4 regions of the Solibacillus sp. FSL W7-1324 genome follow, and region 4 is predicted to be linked to each of the others. Evidence: a T-box and tRNA genes for the amino acid it is inferred to sense, from the RefSeq annotation. Region 4 holds a T-box; the other regions hold tRNA genes.
What was found. A T-box is a leader RNA that pairs with one kind of tRNA and senses whether it is charged. The one in region 4 lies ahead of MKY71_RS11925 (valine--tRNA ligase), so its partner is inferred to be a tRNA-Val.
Positions count from the first base shown of each region.

Region 1: it encodes a tRNA-Val, which carries the amino acid that the T-box ahead of MKY71_RS11925 (valine--tRNA ligase) is inferred to sense. The anticodon was not compared.
Region 2: it encodes a tRNA-Val, which carries the amino acid that the T-box ahead of MKY71_RS11925 (valine--tRNA ligase) is inferred to sense. The anticodon was not compared.
Region 3: it encodes a tRNA-Val, which carries the amino acid that the T-box ahead of MKY71_RS11925 (valine--tRNA ligase) is inferred to sense. The anticodon was not compared.

Region 1 covers NZ_JBBOYH010000001.1:3,099,462-3,103,651, reverse strand. The annotation lists rRNA gene MKY71_RS15580 (23S ribosomal RNA) at 1-1,043, shown strand, start outside; rRNA gene rrf (5S ribosomal RNA) at 1,160-1,275, shown strand; tRNA gene MKY71_RS15570 (tRNA-Asn) at 1,290-1,365, shown strand; tRNA gene MKY71_RS15565 (tRNA-Ser) at 1,375-1,466, shown strand; tRNA gene MKY71_RS15560 (tRNA-Glu) at 1,483-1,557, shown strand; tRNA gene MKY71_RS15555 (tRNA-Val) at 1,587-1,662, shown strand; tRNA gene MKY71_RS15550 (tRNA-Met) at 1,681-1,755, shown strand; tRNA gene MKY71_RS15545 (tRNA-Asp) at 1,759-1,834, shown strand; tRNA gene MKY71_RS15540 (tRNA-Phe) at 1,855-1,930, shown strand; tRNA gene MKY71_RS15535 (tRNA-Thr) at 1,939-2,014, shown strand; tRNA gene MKY71_RS15530 (tRNA-Tyr) at 2,021-2,104, shown strand; tRNA gene MKY71_RS15525 (tRNA-Trp) at 2,115-2,188, shown strand; tRNA gene MKY71_RS15520 (tRNA-His) at 2,224-2,299, shown strand; tRNA gene MKY71_RS15515 (tRNA-His) at 2,340-2,415, shown strand; tRNA gene MKY71_RS15510 (tRNA-Gln) at 2,438-2,512, shown strand; tRNA gene MKY71_RS15505 (tRNA-Gly) at 2,524-2,598, shown strand; tRNA gene MKY71_RS15500 (tRNA-Cys) at 2,604-2,677, shown strand; tRNA gene MKY71_RS15495 (tRNA-Leu) at 2,721-2,801, shown strand; gene nagB (glucosamine-6-phosphate deaminase) at 3,242-3,973, shown strand; gene MKY71_RS15485 (DMT family transporter) at 4,009-4,190, opposite strand, start outside.
Region 2 covers NZ_JBBOYH010000001.1:221,380-225,569, reverse strand. The annotation lists gene MKY71_RS01160 (MBL fold metallo-hydrolase) at 1-722, opposite strand, end outside; tRNA gene MKY71_RS01155 (tRNA-Glu) at 915-986, opposite strand; tRNA gene MKY71_RS01150 (tRNA-Asn) at 989-1,064, opposite strand; tRNA gene MKY71_RS01145 (tRNA-Ile) at 1,074-1,150, opposite strand; tRNA gene MKY71_RS01140 (tRNA-Phe) at 1,157-1,232, opposite strand; tRNA gene MKY71_RS01135 (tRNA-Asp) at 1,243-1,318, opposite strand; tRNA gene MKY71_RS01130 (tRNA-Ser) at 1,345-1,437, opposite strand; tRNA gene MKY71_RS01125 (tRNA-Ala) at 1,457-1,532, opposite strand; tRNA gene MKY71_RS01120 (tRNA-Pro) at 1,540-1,616, opposite strand; tRNA gene MKY71_RS01115 (tRNA-Arg) at 1,638-1,714, opposite strand; tRNA gene MKY71_RS01110 (tRNA-Leu) at 1,742-1,830, opposite strand; tRNA gene MKY71_RS01105 (tRNA-Gly) at 1,835-1,909, opposite strand; tRNA gene MKY71_RS01100 (tRNA-Lys) at 1,960-2,035, opposite strand; tRNA gene MKY71_RS01095 (tRNA-Thr) at 2,042-2,117, opposite strand; tRNA gene MKY71_RS01090 (tRNA-Val) at 2,128-2,203, opposite strand; rRNA gene rrf (5S ribosomal RNA) at 2,213-2,328, opposite strand; rRNA gene MKY71_RS01080 (23S ribosomal RNA) at 2,512-4,190, opposite strand, start outside.
Region 3 covers NZ_JBBOYH010000001.1:2,695,471-2,699,660, reverse strand. The annotation lists tRNA gene MKY71_RS13440 (tRNA-Ala) at 1-67, shown strand, start outside; tRNA gene MKY71_RS13435 (tRNA-Met) at 95-168, shown strand; tRNA gene MKY71_RS13430 (tRNA-Ile) at 176-252, shown strand; tRNA gene MKY71_RS13425 (tRNA-Ser) at 273-365, shown strand; tRNA gene MKY71_RS13420 (tRNA-Met) at 410-484, shown strand; tRNA gene MKY71_RS13415 (tRNA-Asp) at 488-563, shown strand; tRNA gene MKY71_RS13410 (tRNA-Phe) at 569-644, shown strand; tRNA gene MKY71_RS13405 (tRNA-Gly) at 648-721, shown strand; tRNA gene MKY71_RS13400 (tRNA-Ile) at 733-809, shown strand; tRNA gene MKY71_RS13395 (tRNA-Asn) at 816-891, shown strand; tRNA gene MKY71_RS13390 (tRNA-Ser) at 906-996, shown strand; tRNA gene MKY71_RS13385 (tRNA-Glu) at 999-1,070, shown strand; tRNA gene MKY71_RS13380 (tRNA-Val) at 2,088-2,163, shown strand; tRNA gene MKY71_RS13375 (tRNA-Thr) at 2,174-2,249, shown strand; tRNA gene MKY71_RS13370 (tRNA-Lys) at 2,256-2,331, shown strand; tRNA gene MKY71_RS13365 (tRNA-Leu) at 2,353-2,437, shown strand; tRNA gene MKY71_RS13360 (tRNA-Gly) at 2,486-2,560, shown strand; tRNA gene MKY71_RS13355 (tRNA-Leu) at 2,567-2,655, shown strand; tRNA gene MKY71_RS13350 (tRNA-Arg) at 2,675-2,751, shown strand; tRNA gene MKY71_RS13345 (tRNA-Pro) at 2,760-2,836, shown strand; tRNA gene MKY71_RS13340 (tRNA-Ala) at 2,845-2,920, shown strand; tRNA gene MKY71_RS13335 (tRNA-Met) at 2,948-3,021, shown strand; tRNA gene MKY71_RS13330 (tRNA-Ile) at 3,029-3,105, shown strand; tRNA gene MKY71_RS13325 (tRNA-Ser) at 3,126-3,218, shown strand; tRNA gene MKY71_RS13320 (tRNA-Met) at 3,263-3,337, shown strand; tRNA gene MKY71_RS13315 (tRNA-Asp) at 3,341-3,416, shown strand; tRNA gene MKY71_RS13310 (tRNA-Phe) at 3,422-3,497, shown strand; tRNA gene MKY71_RS13305 (tRNA-Gly) at 3,501-3,574, shown strand; tRNA gene MKY71_RS13300 (tRNA-Ile) at 3,586-3,662, shown strand; tRNA gene MKY71_RS13295 (tRNA-Asn) at 3,669-3,744, shown strand; tRNA gene MKY71_RS13290 (tRNA-Ser) at 3,758-3,848, shown strand; tRNA gene MKY71_RS13285 (tRNA-Glu) at 3,851-3,922, shown strand; gene MKY71_RS13280 (NUDIX hydrolase) at 3,998-4,190, shown strand, end outside.
Region 4 covers NZ_JBBOYH010000001.1:2,399,519-2,403,708, reverse strand. The annotation lists gene hemL (glutamate-1-semialdehyde 2,1-aminomutase) at 1-1,034, shown strand, start outside; gene MKY71_RS11935 (alanine racemase) at 1,098-1,703, shown strand; gene MKY71_RS11930 (hypothetical protein) at 1,756-1,947, opposite strand; T-box leader at 2,065-2,380, shown strand; gene MKY71_RS11925 (valine--tRNA ligase) at 2,438-4,190, shown strand, end outside.

The DNA.
Region 1 (4,190 bases), 700 kb from region 4:
GGAGCGGTTAGCGCAAGCGAAGCTGTGAATTGAAGCCCCAGTAAACGGCGGCCGTAACTATAACGGTCCTAAGGTAGCGAAATTCCTTGTCGGGTAAGTTCCGACCCGCACGAAAGGCGTAACGATCTGGGCACTGTCTCAACGAGAGACTCGGTGAAATTATAGTACCTGTGAAGATGCAGGTTACCCGCGACAGGACGGAAAGACCCCGTGGAGCTTTACTGTAGCCTGATATTGAATTTTGGTACAACTTGTACAGGATAGGTAGGAGCCAGAGATCTCGGAGCGCCAGCTTCGAAGGAGGCGTCGGTGGGATACTACCCTGGTTGTATTGAACTTCTAACCCATGCCCCTTAGCGGGGTAGGAGACAGTGTCAGGCGGACAGTTTGACTGGGGCGGTCGCCTCCTAAAGAGTAACGGAGGCGCCCAAAGGTTCCCTCAGAATGGTTGGAAATCATTCGTAGAGTGTAAAGGCATAAGGGAGCTTGACTGCGAGACCTACAAGTCGAGCAGGGTCGAAAGACGGGCTTAGTGATCCGGTGGTTCCGCATGGAAGGGCCATCGCTCAACGGATAAAAGCTACCCCGGGGATAACAGGCTTATCTCCCCCAAGAGTCCACATCGACGGGGAGGTTTGGCACCTCGATGTCGGCTCATCGCATCCTGGGGCTGTAGTCGGTCCCAAGGGTTGGGCTGTTCGCCCATTAAAGCGGTACGCGAGCTGGGTTCAGAACGTCGTGAGACAGTTCGGTCCCTATCCGTCGTGGGCGTAGGAAATTTGAGAGGAGCTGTCCTTAGTACGAGAGGACCGGGATGGACATACCGCTGGTGTACCAGTTGTCTTGCCAAAGGCATCGCTGGGTAGCTATGTATGGACGGGATAAGTGCTGAAAGCATCTAAGCATGAAGCCCCCCTCAAGATGAGATTTCCCATTACGCAAGTAAGTAAGACCCCTGAAAGACGATCAGGTAGATAGGTTCGAGGTGGAAGTGCGGTGACGCATGCAGCTGACGAATACTAATCGGTCGAGGACTTAACCACATTTTATTGCATAACTCAATGAAACGTTTATCCAGTTTTGAAAGAATGAAAAATTATTATAAAATACTTGACAAAATTGAAAAGTATGGTATAATAATTAATGTCTTTCTAAATAGTCTAGTGATGATGGCAAAGAGGTCACACCCGTTCCCATACCGAACACGGAAGTTAAGCTCTTTAGCGCCGATGGTAGTTGGGGGCTTCCCCCTGTGAGAGTAGGACGTCGCTAGGCTGTTATAGAATTATTCCGAAGTAGCTCAGTTGGTAGAGCATCCGGCTGTTAACCGGCAGGTCGCAGGTTCGAGTCCTGCCTTCGGAGCCATCAAATCTTGGAGAGTTGTCCGAGTGGCCGAAGGAGCACGATTGGAAATCGTGTATGCGGGTAACCCTGCATCAAGGGTTCAAATCCCTTACTCTCCGCCAGGCTTATTTATAACGAGGCCCGTTGGTCAAGTGGTTAAGACACCGCCCTTTCACGGCGGTAACACGGGTTCGAATCCCGTACGGGTCACCAAAAAGATACATAAGAAAGTATCCAGCGTTGGAGGATTAGCTCAGCTGGGAGAGCACCTGCCTTACAAGCAGGGGGTCGGCGGTTCGAGCCCGTCATCCTCCACCATTAAACAAATAATATTATCGCGGGGTGGAGCAGTGGTAGCTCGTCGGGCTCATAACCCGAAGGTCGCAGGTTCAAGTCCTGCCCCCGCAACCAAATGGTCCCGTGGTGTAGCGGTTAACATGCCTGCCTGTCACGCAGGAGATCGCCGGTTCGATCCCGGTCGGGACCGCCATTTTTATGAAATTAAACTGTGGGTTTGTAGCTCAGTTGGTAGAGCATTAGATTGAAGCTCTAAGTGTCGGCGGTTCGATTCCGTCCAAACCCACCATATTTTTTGCCGGTGTAGCTCAGTTGGTAGAGCAACTGACTTGTAATCAGTAGGTCGAGGGTTCGACTCCTTTCGCCGGCACCATTACCTGGAGGGGTAGCGAAGTGGCTAAACGCGGCGGACTGTAAATCCGCTCCTTAGGGTTCGGCGGTTCGAATCCGTCCCCCTCCACCATCCTTTTGATAGGGGCATAGTTTAAAGGTAGAACTACGGTCTCCAAAACCGTCAGTGTGGGTTCGATTCCTACTGCCCCTGCCAAATAAATTCTCAAAAATACTTAAAATAATATAGTGGCGGTTGTGGCGAAGTGGTTAACGCACCTGATTGTGGTTCAGGCATTCGTGGGTTCGATTCCCATCAGTCGCCCCATCTTTTATTTAGGTTTAAGTATTAAAATTATATTATAGTGGCGGTTGTGGCGAAGTGGTTAACGCACCTGATTGTGGTTCAGGCATTCGTGGGTTCGATTCCCATCAGTCGCCCCATTTTATATAATAATTTGAATATTGGGGTATAGCCAAGCGGTAAGGCAACGGATTTTGATTCCGTCATGCCCTGGTTCGAATCCAGGTACCCCAGCCATTTTTTAATTTGCGGAAGTAGTTCAGTGGTAGAACACCACCTTGCCAAGGTGGGGGTCGCGAGTTCGAACCTCGTCTTCCGCTCCAAATATGGCGGCATAGCCAAGTGGTAAGGCACAGGTCTGCAACACCTTTATCACCGGTTCAAATCCGGTTGCCGCCTCCATATTTCATTGAATCGGAATTCCGATTTTTTTTTACCTTAATTTGCCGAGTTGGTGGAATGGCAGACACGACGGACTCAAAATCCGTTGCCGCGAGGCGTGTGGGTTCAAGTCCCACACTCGGTATCAGTTCAATACAACAGATGAAACTCTTCAAAGCCTAACATAAATGCTTTGAAGAGTTTTTTGTTGTATTTGCTTTGTATACTAGCAAGTTTTTAATTCTCTTAAAAGTATTTCCTACAGCAAGCAATTATTTCAATACAACTGTGTAGTTATCTTATAAAAAGTAATACTGTAAAAGATATTTTTTAAGTATTTATACAGAAATAAAGTTATTCCATAAGTTTATTTGCTTACTCCATTTAATATTGGAAAGGTAGAAAAACTATATATATTTTGCGTCATTACATGCTCTTTTTAATAGGAAATAAGACGTTTTTTTCTAGCTTCTTAAAAATATTTGCTATAGAATGAACATTATAATGGTAGGAAAACAAGAAGCCGTAAATATTATTTATACAATAACAAATATGTATTTCAGTGAGGAAGTAGGGAAATAAAAAATGAATGTAGTAACAAACTTTAAGTGGATTGAAGCAGCAAACTATGATGAGATGAGTAAAATTGCCGCAACAATTTTTATAGATCAATTGAAAAAAAATAGTGAAACAGTACTTGGTTTAGCTACAGGGGGGACTCCGGAAGGCTTTTATAAAGAACTGGTTGCAGCATACAAAGCAGGTGAGGTATCTTTTGCACAGGCCAAGTCCTTTAACCTGGATGAGTATGTCGGAATTGATCCGGCAAATGAATCGAGCTACCATTATTATATGGATCATCATCTGTTTAATCATGTCGATATGAAACGTGATAATATCAATTTACCGGCTGGCATTCAATCGAATTTAGAAAAGGCTGCAGCTGAATATGAAGCGATGATTAAGGCAGCAGGAAATATTGATATTCAGCTTTTAGGAATCGGTGGGAATGGACATATTGGTTTTAATGAACCGGGAACTCCTTTCGATGTAGGTACACATATTATAGAACTTGCGCAGTCTACACGTGAAGCAAATAAAGTTTATTTTGATTCAATTGAGGATGTGCCGACCCATGCCATTACTATGGGAATTAAAACCATTTTAAGTTCTAAAAAGATTGTATTATTAATTGCTGGTGCTTCAAAACAAGAGGCCTTTGATCGTTTGCGCAGTGGGATAGTTACAGAAGATTTCCCTGCAAGCGCTCTTCACAACCATCCGGATGTTACTGTTATTTATACAGATGTAAAATAAACTAAAGGAGTGCATACAATGTGCACTCCTTTTTATTATTTCATCGCTGATATAACGACTCCTGCAATAACAGCGATTCCACCAATTACTTGAGCAAGTAGGAGTTGCTCATTTAAAAACAATACAGCAAAGATTGTTGCAAAGAGGGGAATGAAGTTCAGGTAAATACTTGCTTTGTTTGCACCTAATGAGACAACGCCGGTATTCCAGCTTAAAA
Region 2 (4,190 bases), 2.2 Mb from region 4:
TTATGGCCGGCAAACACGGTAAGCACATTATAAGCATTCACTTTTTCAATCGAGTCTATATACTGGCTAAACGGGTTCGTTATGTTTCCCGAATGATCATGATCAATTAAAGCACTAGTCATGCCGTTAGCTAACAAAAAATCTCCCGCAAATAACCAGCCTGTCTCCTCATCAAACAAACAGATTGAATCCGGTGAGTGTCCGGGAGCAGCGATTACTTGTAATCCTCCGATTTCTTGCCCGTCTCCCAGTTTCATAATCTGCGGATAGATTATCACATGTACTTTATTGTGAAGCGTATTCTCCATTTTTAACATTCGTTCACGGGCAAATTCCGGTACGCCGTATTGCTTGTACAATTCATAGTAAAAGGTAAGCTTTTGCTGTAAGTAATCATCTTCACATTTTAGACGAGGAATGGCGATATCACTGGCATAGACAGGGATCGGATAAACATTCGTAATTTGATTTACCACCCCTATATGGTCATTATGAAAATGCGTTAAAATAATACGGGTAATTTGGTTAATTTCAATATTATAGTCTTTCAATTTCTGATAAAAAAACTGCTCAAATTCCTCATTTTTTATGCCCGCATCAATTAATGTATAATCTTCACCATTTTGATAGACATAACAGTTAATACTCCCCAATCCACTATAGTCAGAAGGGAAAATAATCGGGTAGACTGCTTTATTACCTGTTTTTATTATCGCATCCACTTTTCCACCTGCTCCCACTGTTTTATGCAGAAAGGGCTTGCTCCTATGTTCATTTCAGACAGCCCTTTCTATTGTAACTTTATAATACCTGACTATGAGTTCATCAAACAGCAGATGCTTCCGTCAAGAAATAAAGAAAACATCAAAAAAACACATTGCAAAATATGCAATGTGTTTTCATTCAAGTGTATATGACCCGTACGGGATTCGAACCCGTGTTACCGCCGTGAAAGGGCGGTGTCTTAACCACTTGACCAACGGGCCAATGGCTCCGAAGGCAGGACTCGAACCTGCGACCTGCCGGTTAACAGCCGGATGCTCTACCAACTGAGCTACTTCGGAATAATACTATGGTGGGCCTAAATGGACTCGAACCATCGACCTCACGCTTATCAGGCGTGCGCTCTAACCAGCTGAGCTATAGGCCCATAGTATGGTGGGTTTGGACGGAATCGAACCGCCGACACTTAGAGCTTCAATCTAATGCTCTACCAACTGAGCTACAAACCCATAAAAAAAATGGCGGTCCCGACCGGGATCGAACCGGCGATCTCCTGCGTGACAGGCAGGCATGTTAACCGCTACACCACGGGACCAACATTTGAAGAAAAAAATATTAAAATGGAGGAGGTAGAGGGATTCGAACCCCCGCGCGGTGTTACCCGCCTGTCGGTTTTCAAGACCGATCCCTTCAGCCAGACTTGGGTATACCTCCAAAGGGAATAAAATATAAATGGTGGAGCCTAGCGGGATCGAACCGCTGACCTCCTGCGTGCAAGGCAGGCGCTCTCCCAGCTGAGCTAAGGCCCCAAAATGATGGTCGGAATGACAGGATTCGAACCTACGACCCCTTGGTCCCAAACCAAGTGCTCTACCAAGCTGAGCTACATTCCGAATATGTCAGTAAATATATTATGGCGCGCCCGGCAGGAGTCGAACCCACAACCTTCTGATCCGTAGTCAGACGCTCTATCCAATTGAGCTACGGGCGCGCATTATTAGAAATAAGAATTATAAAATGGTGCCGAGGGCCGGAATCGAACCGGCACGGTGATCACTCACCGCAGGATTTTAAGTCCTGTGCGTCTGCCAGTTCCGCCACCCCGGCATTTTGGAGCGGAAGACGAGGTTCGAACTCGCGACCCCCACCTTGGCAAGGTGGTGTTCTACCACTGAACTACTTCCGCAAAATGCTTAAGATCATTTATATCTGACAGTATGTATAATTTTATAAAACTGGTGAGCCATGAAGGACTCGAACCTTCGACCCTCTGATTAAAAGTCAGATGCTCTACCAACTGAGCTAATGGCTCTCTAAATGGTGCCGGCGAAAGGAGTCGAACCCTCGACCTACTGATTACAAGTCAGTTGCTCTACCAACTGAGCTACACCGGCATTTTAGAAATGGTGGAGGATGACGGGCTCGAACCGCCGACCCCCTGCTTGTAAGGCAGGTGCTCTCCCAGCTGAGCTAATCCTCCAATATTCTAGCGAAGCGACGTCCTACTCTCACAGGGGGAAGCCCCCAACTACCATCGGCGCTAAAGAGCTTAACTTCCGTGTTCGGTATGGGAACGGGTGTGACCTCTTTGCCATCATCACTTCACTATTACGGCTTCCAATACACGGCGCTATCCTTCGTCAACTTCCTTCGTTCTTTCAGTCACGTACTTGAGTACGCTCCTTCAATCACTCAGTCGTTTCCTCGACTAGCTTGTGTCTTGAAACCCTTAGAAAGATCATTCTTTCAAAACTGGATAAACGTTTCATTGAGTTTGTGCAATAAAATGTGGTTAAGTCCTCGACCGATTAGTATTCGTCAGCTGCATGCGTCACCGCACTTCCACCTCGAACCTATCTACCTGATCGTCTTTCAGGGGTCTTACTTACTTGCGTAATGGGAAATCTCATCTTGAGGGGGGCTTCATGCTTAGATGCTTTCAGCACTTATCCCGTCCATACATAGCTACCCAGCGATGCCTTTGGCAAGACAACTGGTACACCAGCGGTATGTCCATCCCGGTCCTCTCGTACTAAGGACAGCTCCTCTCAAATTTCCTACGCCCACGACGGATAGGGACCGAACTGTCTCACGACGTTCTGAACCCAGCTCGCGTACCGCTTTAATGGGCGAACAGCCCAACCCTTGGGACCGACTACAGCCCCAGGATGCGATGAGCCGACATCGAGGTGCCAAACCTCCCCGTCGATGTGGACTCTTGGGGGAGATAAGCCTGTTATCCCCGGGGTAGCTTTTATCCGTTGAGCGATGGCCCTTCCATGCGGAACCACCGGATCACTAAGCCCGTCTTTCGACCCTGCTCGACTTGTAGGTCTCGCAGTCAAGCTCCCTTATGCCTTTACACTCTACGAATGATTTCCAACCATTCTGAGGGAACCTTTGGGCGCCTCCGTTACTCTTTAGGAGGCGACCGCCCCAGTCAAACTGTCCGCCTGACACTGTCTCCTACCCCGCTAAGGGGCATGGGTTAGAAGTTCAATACAACCAGGGTAGTATCCCACCGACGCCTCCTTCGAAGCTGGCGCTCCGAGATCTCTGGCTCCTACCTATCCTGTACAAGTTGTACCAAAATTCAATATCAGGCTACAGTAAAGCTCCACGGGGTCTTTCCGTCCTGTCGCGGGTAACCTGCATCTTCACAGGTACTATAATTTCACCGAGTCTCTCGTTGAGACAGTGCCCAGATCGTTACGCCTTTCGTGCGGGTCGGAACTTACCCGACAAGGAATTTCGCTACCTTAGGACCGTTATAGTTACGGCCGCCGTTTACTGGGGCTTCAATTCACAGCTTCGCTTGCGCTAACCGCTCCTCTTAACCTTCCAGCACCGGGCAGGCGTCAGCCCCTATACGTCACCTTACGGTTTTGCAGAGACCTGTGTTTTTGCTAAACAGTCGCCTGGGCCTATTCACTGCGGCTTCTCTAGGCTATGCACCCAAAGAAGCACCCCTTCTCCCGAAGTTACGGGGTCATTTTGCCGAGTTCCTTAACGAGAGTTCTCTCGCACACCTTAGGATTCTCTCCTCGACTACCTGTGTCGGTTTGCGGTACGGGCACCTCTCACCTCGATAGAGGCTTTTCTTGGCAGTGTGAAATCAGGAACTTCGCTCATACGAGCTCGTCATCACAGCTCAACGTTAAAGTATGCGGATTTGCCTACATACACGCCTTACTGCTTGAACACGCGCAACCAACGGCGTGCTTACCCTATCCTACTGCGTCCCCCCATTTCTCAAACGGTGAGGAGGTGGTACAGGAATATCAACCTGTTGTCCATCGCCTACGCCTATCGGCCTCGGCTTAGGTCCCGACTAACCCTGAGCGGACGAGCCTTCCTCAGGAAACCTTAGTCATACGGTGCATGGGATTCTCACCCATGTTTCGCTACTCATACCGGCATTCTCACTTCTAACCGCTCCACCAGTCCTTCCGGTCTGACTTCAACGC
Region 3 (4,190 bases), 300 kb from region 4:
GCTCAGCTGGGAGAGCGCCTGCCTTGCACGCAGGAGGTCAGCGGTTCGATCCCGCTAGGCTCCACCATAATTTTGTAACCAAAATAAAGATCCTGGCGGTGTAGCTCAGTTGGCTAGAGCACTCGGTTCATACCCGAAAGGTCGTGGGTTCGACTCCCTCTGCCGCCATCTTAAAGGACCTTTAGCTCAGTTGGTTAGAGCAGACGGCTCATAACCGTCCGGTCACAGGTTCGAGTCCTGTAAGGTCCACCAGTTAACGTACTAATAATAATGGAGGTATACCCAAGTCTGGCTGAAGGGATCGGTCTTGAAAACCGACAGGCGGGTAACACCGCGCGGGGGTTCGAATCCCTCTACCTCCTCCATTTTTACAAACTGGGTACTGAAAACAGGTTCAACATCATATTATCGCGGGGTGGAGCAGTGGTAGCTCGTCGGGCTCATAACCCGAAGGTCGCAGGTTCAAGTCCTGCCCCCGCAACCAAATGGTCCCGTGGTGTAGCGGTTAACATGCCTGCCTGTCACGCAGGAGATCGCCGGTTCGATCCCGGTCGGGACCGCCATTTGTGGGTTTGTAGCTCAGTTGGTAGAGCATTAGATTGAAGCTCTAAGTGTCGGCGGTTCGATTCCGTCCAAACCCACCATATGCGGGTGTAGTTTAGTGGTAAAACCTCAGCCTTCCAAGCTGATGTTGTCGGTTCGATTCCGATCACCCGCTCCAGTTTTTAAATAGGGCCTATAGCTCAGCTGGTTAGAGCGCACGCCTGATAAGCGTGAGGTCGATGGTTCGAGTCCATTTAGGCCCACCATATTATTCCGAAGTAGCTCAGTTGGTAGAGCATCCGGCTGTTAACCGGCAGGTCGCAGGTTCGAGTCCTGCCTTCGGAGCCATTTTTTCTATTTTTGGGGACATACTCAAGAGGCTGAAGAGGCGCCCCTGCTAAGGGTGTAGGTCGCGTAAGCGGCGCGAGGGTTCAAATCCCTCTGTCTCCGCCATCGGCCCGTTGGTCAAGTGGTTAAGACACCGCCCTTTCACGGCGGTAACACGGGTTCGAATCCCGTACGGGTCATACATAGAAAAGCGGAAAACGCTAAGTACTGTTACATGTACTTAGCGTTTTTTTGCGTCAAAAGCTCTATAAAAATAATAAACAATGCTGCAATACTCAAAGAACTAATAATTTCTTATACAATAGTATATTGTTCAAAGATATAAAAACTAAGTTGAAATATAATTTTCCAATTAACCCACAACAGTTATCTTCTTTAAATGAATTATTTTATTAGTGTAGCTAAAAAAGCATATTTTTTCGATCACTATGTTGAAGGATGCATGATTAAAGGAGAATATGCTAGAAGGCAGGAGCGGAAATGTAGAAGGGATTGTCCAGTTATTAATTAACCATAGAAGTAGTTCAGTTAAAGCAAATTAGAGGGGGAATAAACCTACTTATCCCTATAGTCTATGAATAGAGGTATTAAATCCCCAATACCATTGTAAAAAGCAATTCAAAAGGTGAATAACAAGGATTTACTATCTGATTCGTTGAACCCCAAATAAAGCTGCCGTATGCATAAATCCATCTAAAGAATATACCCATTTCAAAGCATTTAATTATGAATAATATTATTATAGAATAACATAGGAAAAATGGAGAATACTATAGAGATAGAGAATATATTGAAAAAACATTAGGATGAAATAATAAAAGATATAGACTAAAAAATAATGGTAAATGTATGGACATTTCCTTGACAGTTTTAGTTGATAAAATGTATAAATAAGAAGTCGTATATTCTAAAACACTTGATATTTATCAGTAATGTTAATAATTATATCAGAATGATTTATAAATATTAAAAACAAGTCTTGATAAAATTAGTCAAACATATTAGAATTTCGTTATACTAAGTAAACGTTTTCATGTGCAACCTCAATGGAATTATGGAAAAAATAGAAAAAAATATATTTTATAAAAATAATTTCAAAAAAAGTATTGCATTATAAAAAAAGTAATGATAATATAAATCTTGTCCTTAAGAGAAAGGACATGCGGTTACAAAAGAGTAACTTGCAAAGACCCATTGGAGGATTAGCTCAGCTGGGAGAGCACCTGCCTTACAAGCAGGGGGTCGGCGGTTCGAGCCCGTCATCCTCCACCATTTCTAAACTGCCGGTGTAGCTCAGTTGGTAGAGCAACTGACTTGTAATCAGTAGGTCGAGGGTTCGACTCCTTTCGCCGGCACCATTTAGAGAGCCATTAGCTCAGTTGGTAGAGCATCTGACTTTTAATCAGAGGGTCGAAGGTTCGAGTCCTTCATGGCTCACCAGTTTATATTTTATACTGCTTAGCGGGTGTGGCGGAATTGGCAGACGCACTAGACTTAGGATCTAGCGCCGCAAGGCGTGGGGGTTCGACTCCCTTCACCCGCACCATTTTAATTTCATATTACTGTCAGAGTAAAAAAATATCTTAAGCATTTTGCGGAAGTAGTTCAGTGGTAGAACACCACCTTGCCAAGGTGGGGGTCGCGAGTTCGAACCTCGTCTTCCGCTCCAAAAAATGCCGGGGTGGCGGAACTGGCAGACGCACAGGACTTAAAATCCTGCGGTGAGTGATCACCGTGCCGGTTCGATTCCGGCCCTCGGCACCATCTTTACAATAAACAATATGCGCCCGTAGCTCAATTGGATAGAGCGTCTGACTACGGATCAGAAGGTTGTGGGTTCGACTCCTGCCGGGCGCGCCATATTATTTCGGAATGTAGCTCAGCTTGGTAGAGCACTTGGTTTGGGACCAAGGGGTCGTAGGTTCGAATCCTGTCATTCCGACCATCATTTATGGGGCCTTAGCTCAGCTGGGAGAGCGCCTGCCTTGCACGCAGGAGGTCAGCGGTTCGATCCCGCTAGGCTCCACCATAATTTTGTAACCAAAATAAAGATCCTGGCGGTGTAGCTCAGTTGGCTAGAGCACTCGGTTCATACCCGAAAGGTCGTGGGTTCGACTCCCTCTGCCGCCATCTTAAAGGACCTTTAGCTCAGTTGGTTAGAGCAGACGGCTCATAACCGTCCGGTCACAGGTTCGAGTCCTGTAAGGTCCACCAGTTAACGTACTAATAATAATGGAGGTATACCCAAGTCTGGCTGAAGGGATCGGTCTTGAAAACCGACAGGCGGGTAACACCGCGCGGGGGTTCGAATCCCTCTACCTCCTCCATTTTTACAAACTGGGTACTGAAAACAGGTTGAACATCATATTATCGCGGGGTGGAGCAGTGGTAGCTCGTCGGGCTCATAACCCGAAGGTCGCAGGTTCAAGTCCTGCCCCCGCAACCAAATGGTCCCGTGGTGTAGCGGTTAACATGCCTGCCTGTCACGCAGGAGATCGCCGGTTCGATCCCGGTCGGGACCGCCATTTGTGGGTTTGTAGCTCAGTTGGTAGAGCATTAGATTGAAGCTCTAAGTGTCGGCGGTTCGATTCCGTCCAAACCCACCATATGCGGGTGTAGTTTAGTGGTAAAACCTCAGCCTTCCAAGCTGATGTTGTCGGTTCGATTCCGATCACCCGCTCCAGTTTTTAAATAGGGCCTATAGCTCAGCTGGTTAGAGCGCACGCCTGATAAGCGTGAGGTCGATGGTTCGAGTCCATTTAGGCCCACCATATTATTCCGAAGTAGCTCAGTTGGTAGAGCATCCGGCTGTTAACCGGCAGGTCGCAGGTTCGAGTCCTGCCTTCGGAGCCATTTTTCTATTTTTGGGGACATACTCAAGAGGCTGAAGAGGCGCCCCTGCTAAGGGTGTAGGTCGCGTAAGCGGCGCGAGGGTTCAAATCCCTCTGTCTCCGCCATCGGCCCGTTGGTCAAGTGGTTAAGACACCGCCCTTTCACGGCGGTAACACGGGTTCGAATCCCGTACGGGTCATACATAGGAAAACGAAGAACGCTAAGTACTGTTACATGTGCTTAGCGTTTTTTTTGTATAAAAGGAGCGGATCTTGTGAATGAACGTTTAAAAGTATTTGATCAATATTATAAGGAAACGGGCATTGAACAACGTAAACTCATTCATGCAAAAGGTTATTGGCATGAAGTGTTTCATTGCTGGGTTATTGAAAAAACAAATTCAGAATGGCGCATTTATTTACAGCTGAGAAGCAAAAATAAAAAGGATTACCCAAACCAATTTGATA
Region 4 (4,190 bases):
CATCATTTGGTGCACCTACTGTTTCGGAAAACAAATTGGCGAAGCTTGTCATGGACCGTTTGCCTTCAGTGGAGATGATTCGTTTTGTATCATCAGGCACAGAAGCAACAATGTCTGCACTTCGTTTAGCGCGCGGGTTTACAGGACGCGATAAAATTTTAAAATTCGAAGGTTCATATCACGGTCATGGGGATTCACTGCTTATTAAAGCAGGTTCAGGTGTAGCGACACTTGGTTTACCTGACTCACCGGGTGTTCCGGCTGATATAGCGAAAAATACTTTAACAGTTGCCTACAATGATTTGGAATCTGCAAAATTAGTATTCGAAAAATTCGGTGCCGATTTAGCCGCAGTTATTTTAGAACCGGTTGCCGGGAATATGGGTGTTGTTCCGCCACAGCCAGGTTTCCTTGAAGGTCTGCGTAAACTGACTGAAGAAAATGGAACGGTTTTAATTTTCGATGAAGTTATGACAGGCTTCCGTGTAGACTATGGCTGTGCCCAGGAATATTACGGGATTAAACCGGACCTTACTTGTTTAGGTAAAGTAATCGGCGGAGGTTTACCGGTTGGTGCATTCGGCGGTAAGCGTGAAATTATGGAGAAAATCGCGCCTGCAGGTCCGATTTATCAAGCAGGTACATTATCAGGTAATCCGCTTGCCATGACAGCCGGCTATGAAACATTAAGCCGCCTGAACAAAGAATCATATGAATACTTCCGCAAACTGGGAGACCAGTTGGAAGAAGGTTTCCGCGCGGCAGCGACAAAATACAATATTCCGCATACAGTGAACCGTGCAGGCTCAATGATCGGTTTCTTCTTCACAAACGAAGATGTTACCGATTTTGACTCGGCGAAAAGTTCGGATTTAGAGCTGTTTGCAGAGTACTTCAAACTAATGGCCGAAGAAGGCATTTTCCTGCCGCCATCACAATTTGAAGGACTGTTTATTTCGACGGCGCATACGGAAGAACATATCGCAAAAACAGTTCAGGCATTCCATAATGTCTTTGAAAAATTAGCGAGATAATCTCATAAATAAATCATAAATTCCCTTTCTATGCATAATGTAAGCGTAGGGAGGGGATTTTTTATGCAACAGTGGGAAATGAAAGAAACATTTACATTTCCAAAGCAATTAGGAAATGTTCAAGAGAATTCTAAAATAGTAGTAGAACCAAAATGGCATGAAGAGATTAGCGAAGATTCCGTTGTAGTAAGAGGCATTTATGTTGTAAAAGGAAATATTCAATTTGATCACGTAGCACGCGAGGAAGATGTTGAGGAAGGCATCTATATCGAACATATGGATATTGAAAAAGACCAAGGTTATTTCGAATACGCCCTGCCTTTTTCAGTAGATTTTCCGAATGAAGATATTGAAGCTGTTTCACTTCGCATAAATGATATTAAAGTGGAACCGAATAATGGCTACTGCTCATGTAGCTGGGCTGTCCATTGTGATGTGGAAAAGAAAGTACAAGCAATTCCTGAAGTAAAAGAACCAGCACCAGTAAAAGAAACCGTTGTGGAACAGCCAATCGTTGCCGAACAGCCTGCAGAAGAAGTACAACCCCGACTTCAAGCGGAAAAAGAAGTAGAGTCTACGCAGATGGCCCAAACCGTCCCGCATGAGCTTGATTTCCTGGAACAGTTGGCCGATGCATATAGCCGTGTGCAAATACAATTGAAAAAATAAATAAATGTTCCGTAAGATTGACCCTTACGGAACATTTTTTTGATTTAAAATTTTAAATAAAATCTGTGAGCAATAAGTAAGTGAATAAAATTAGAATGGCCAGCAATAATATATCACCCGTTGTCGGAAGGAAGACCGTTCGGATCGCCTGAAAGATCGTAATCGGCAAAATACAATGGCGCATAAAGAAACGGAATTTCCGCAGCCATGGAGGCAATAAATATGGATTGTAGTTTTTTCGCAATGTCCAGACTCCTTTTGCATAGTATATGTGAAGAGCGCAAATAACGTGTTAAAGTATATTCTCCATTCGTGCTTGATATTTCATAAAAAACAGCTTAAAATAAAGTGCAACTATATAATTGAAGCGAAGATTAGGAAGAGTACGTATGAGTTTGATGGCAAGAGAGGAAACGGCAGCTGAAAAGTTTCTCCATCAACCATGCAGAAGGTAGCCTAGGAGCTGACTTAGTGAACTAATAGTAGCTAGGATCCGGTTGAACACCGTTATCGAATGAAGTGCCGATTGGGCATTGCAAGGCCGCAGAGTACTGCATGCACGTTTCTTTTAAAACAAAAATCTAAAGGAAGTGTTGTCAGGTAGAATAATGCGTGCGCTTGACTAAACCCGACCGGAAATAAAGGTGGTACCGCGAATTAACTCCCTCGTCCTTTTTTAAGACGAAGGGAGTTTTTTGATGTCCAATAATAAGTTGACAAAGGAGAGATTCATCATGTCGGAAATTACAATGCCAACAAAATATGATCCGCAACAAACTGAAGCCGGCCGCTATGAGTGGTGGTTAAAAGGCAAGTTTTTCGAAGCGGATCCAACAAGCGAAAAGGAACCATATTCTATCGTTATCCCACCGCCAAACGTAACAGGTAAGCTGCACCTTGGCCACGCTTGGGATACAACATTGCAAGATATTTTAATTCGTATGAAACGCATGCAAGGGTATGATGCGCTATGGTTACCAGGTATGGACCATGCGGGTATTGCTACACAGGCGAAAGTTGAAGAGAAATTACGCGGTGAAGGGATTTCCCGCTATGATCTTGGCCGTGAAAAGTTCCTTGAAAAAACATGGGAATGGAAAGAAGAATATGCTTCACACATCCGTGCACAATGGTCGAAGTTAGGTTTAGGTTTAGACTATTCTAAAGAGCGTTTCACACTTGATGAAGGTTTATCGGATGCGGTAAAAGAAGTATTTGTTAAATTATACGAAAAAGGCTATATTTACCGCGGTGAGCGTATTATTAACTGGGATCCGGCTGCCAAAACAGCCCTTTCAGACATCGAAGTAATCCATAAAGAAGTAGAAGGTGCATTCTACCATATGGAATACCCGCTTGCTGATGGTTCAGGTAAATTACGCGTTGCCACAACTCGTCCGGAGACAATGCTTGGTGACTCTGGTGTAGCTGTACACCCTGAAGATGAGCGCTATGCACACTTAGTAGGAAAAACAGTTATTTTACCTATCGTAGGCCGTGAAATTCCTATCGTTGCAGATAACTACGTAGATATGGAATTCGGTACAGGTGTTGTAAAAATGACACCGGCACATGACCCGAACGACTTTGAAGTTGGGAACCGTCATGACCTGGAACGTATTTTAGTTATGAACGAAGATGGTACAATGAATGACCTAGCCGGTAAATATGCTGGTATGGACCGTTTCGAATGCCGTAAGCAAATCGTTGCTGATCTACAAGAAGCAGGCGTATTAATCGAGATTGAGCCACATGTACACCAAGTAGGCCACTCTGAGCGTACGAATGCTGTTGTAGAACCGTACCTTTCTAAACAATGGTTCGTAAAAATGGGCCCACTTGCGGAAGAAGCACTAAAAATGCAGGCGGATGAAAACGAAAAAGTTAACTTCGTACCAAACCGTTTTGAAAACACATATAACCGCTGGATGGAAAATATCCATGACTGGTGTATTTCCCGTCAATTATGGTGGGGACATCAAATTCCGGCTTGGTACAACAAAGAAACAGGCGAGCTTTATGTAGGTAAAGAAGCCCCTGAAGATGCTGAGAATTGGACACAGGATGAAGATGTTCTTGATACATGGTTCTCATCTGCTTTATGGCCGTTTTCTACAATGGATTGGCCAAATGAAGAATCTGAAATGTTCAAGCGCTATTACCCGACAAATACATTAGTAACAGGCTATGACATCATCTTCTTCTGGGTAAGCCGTATGATCTTCCAAGGGAAAGAATTTACAGGCGAGCGTCCATTTAAAGACGTTTTAATCCATGGTTTAGTTCGTGATGCTGAAGGACGCAAAATGTCCAAATCACTTGGTAACGGGGTTGACCCGATGGATGTAATCGACCAATACGGTGCGGATTCACTGCGTTACTTCCTTGCAACAGGTTCATCACCAGGTCAGGATTTACGTTACTCTACAGAAAAAGTAGAATCGACTTGGAATTTCGTAAACAAAATCTGGAATGCATCTCGTTTTG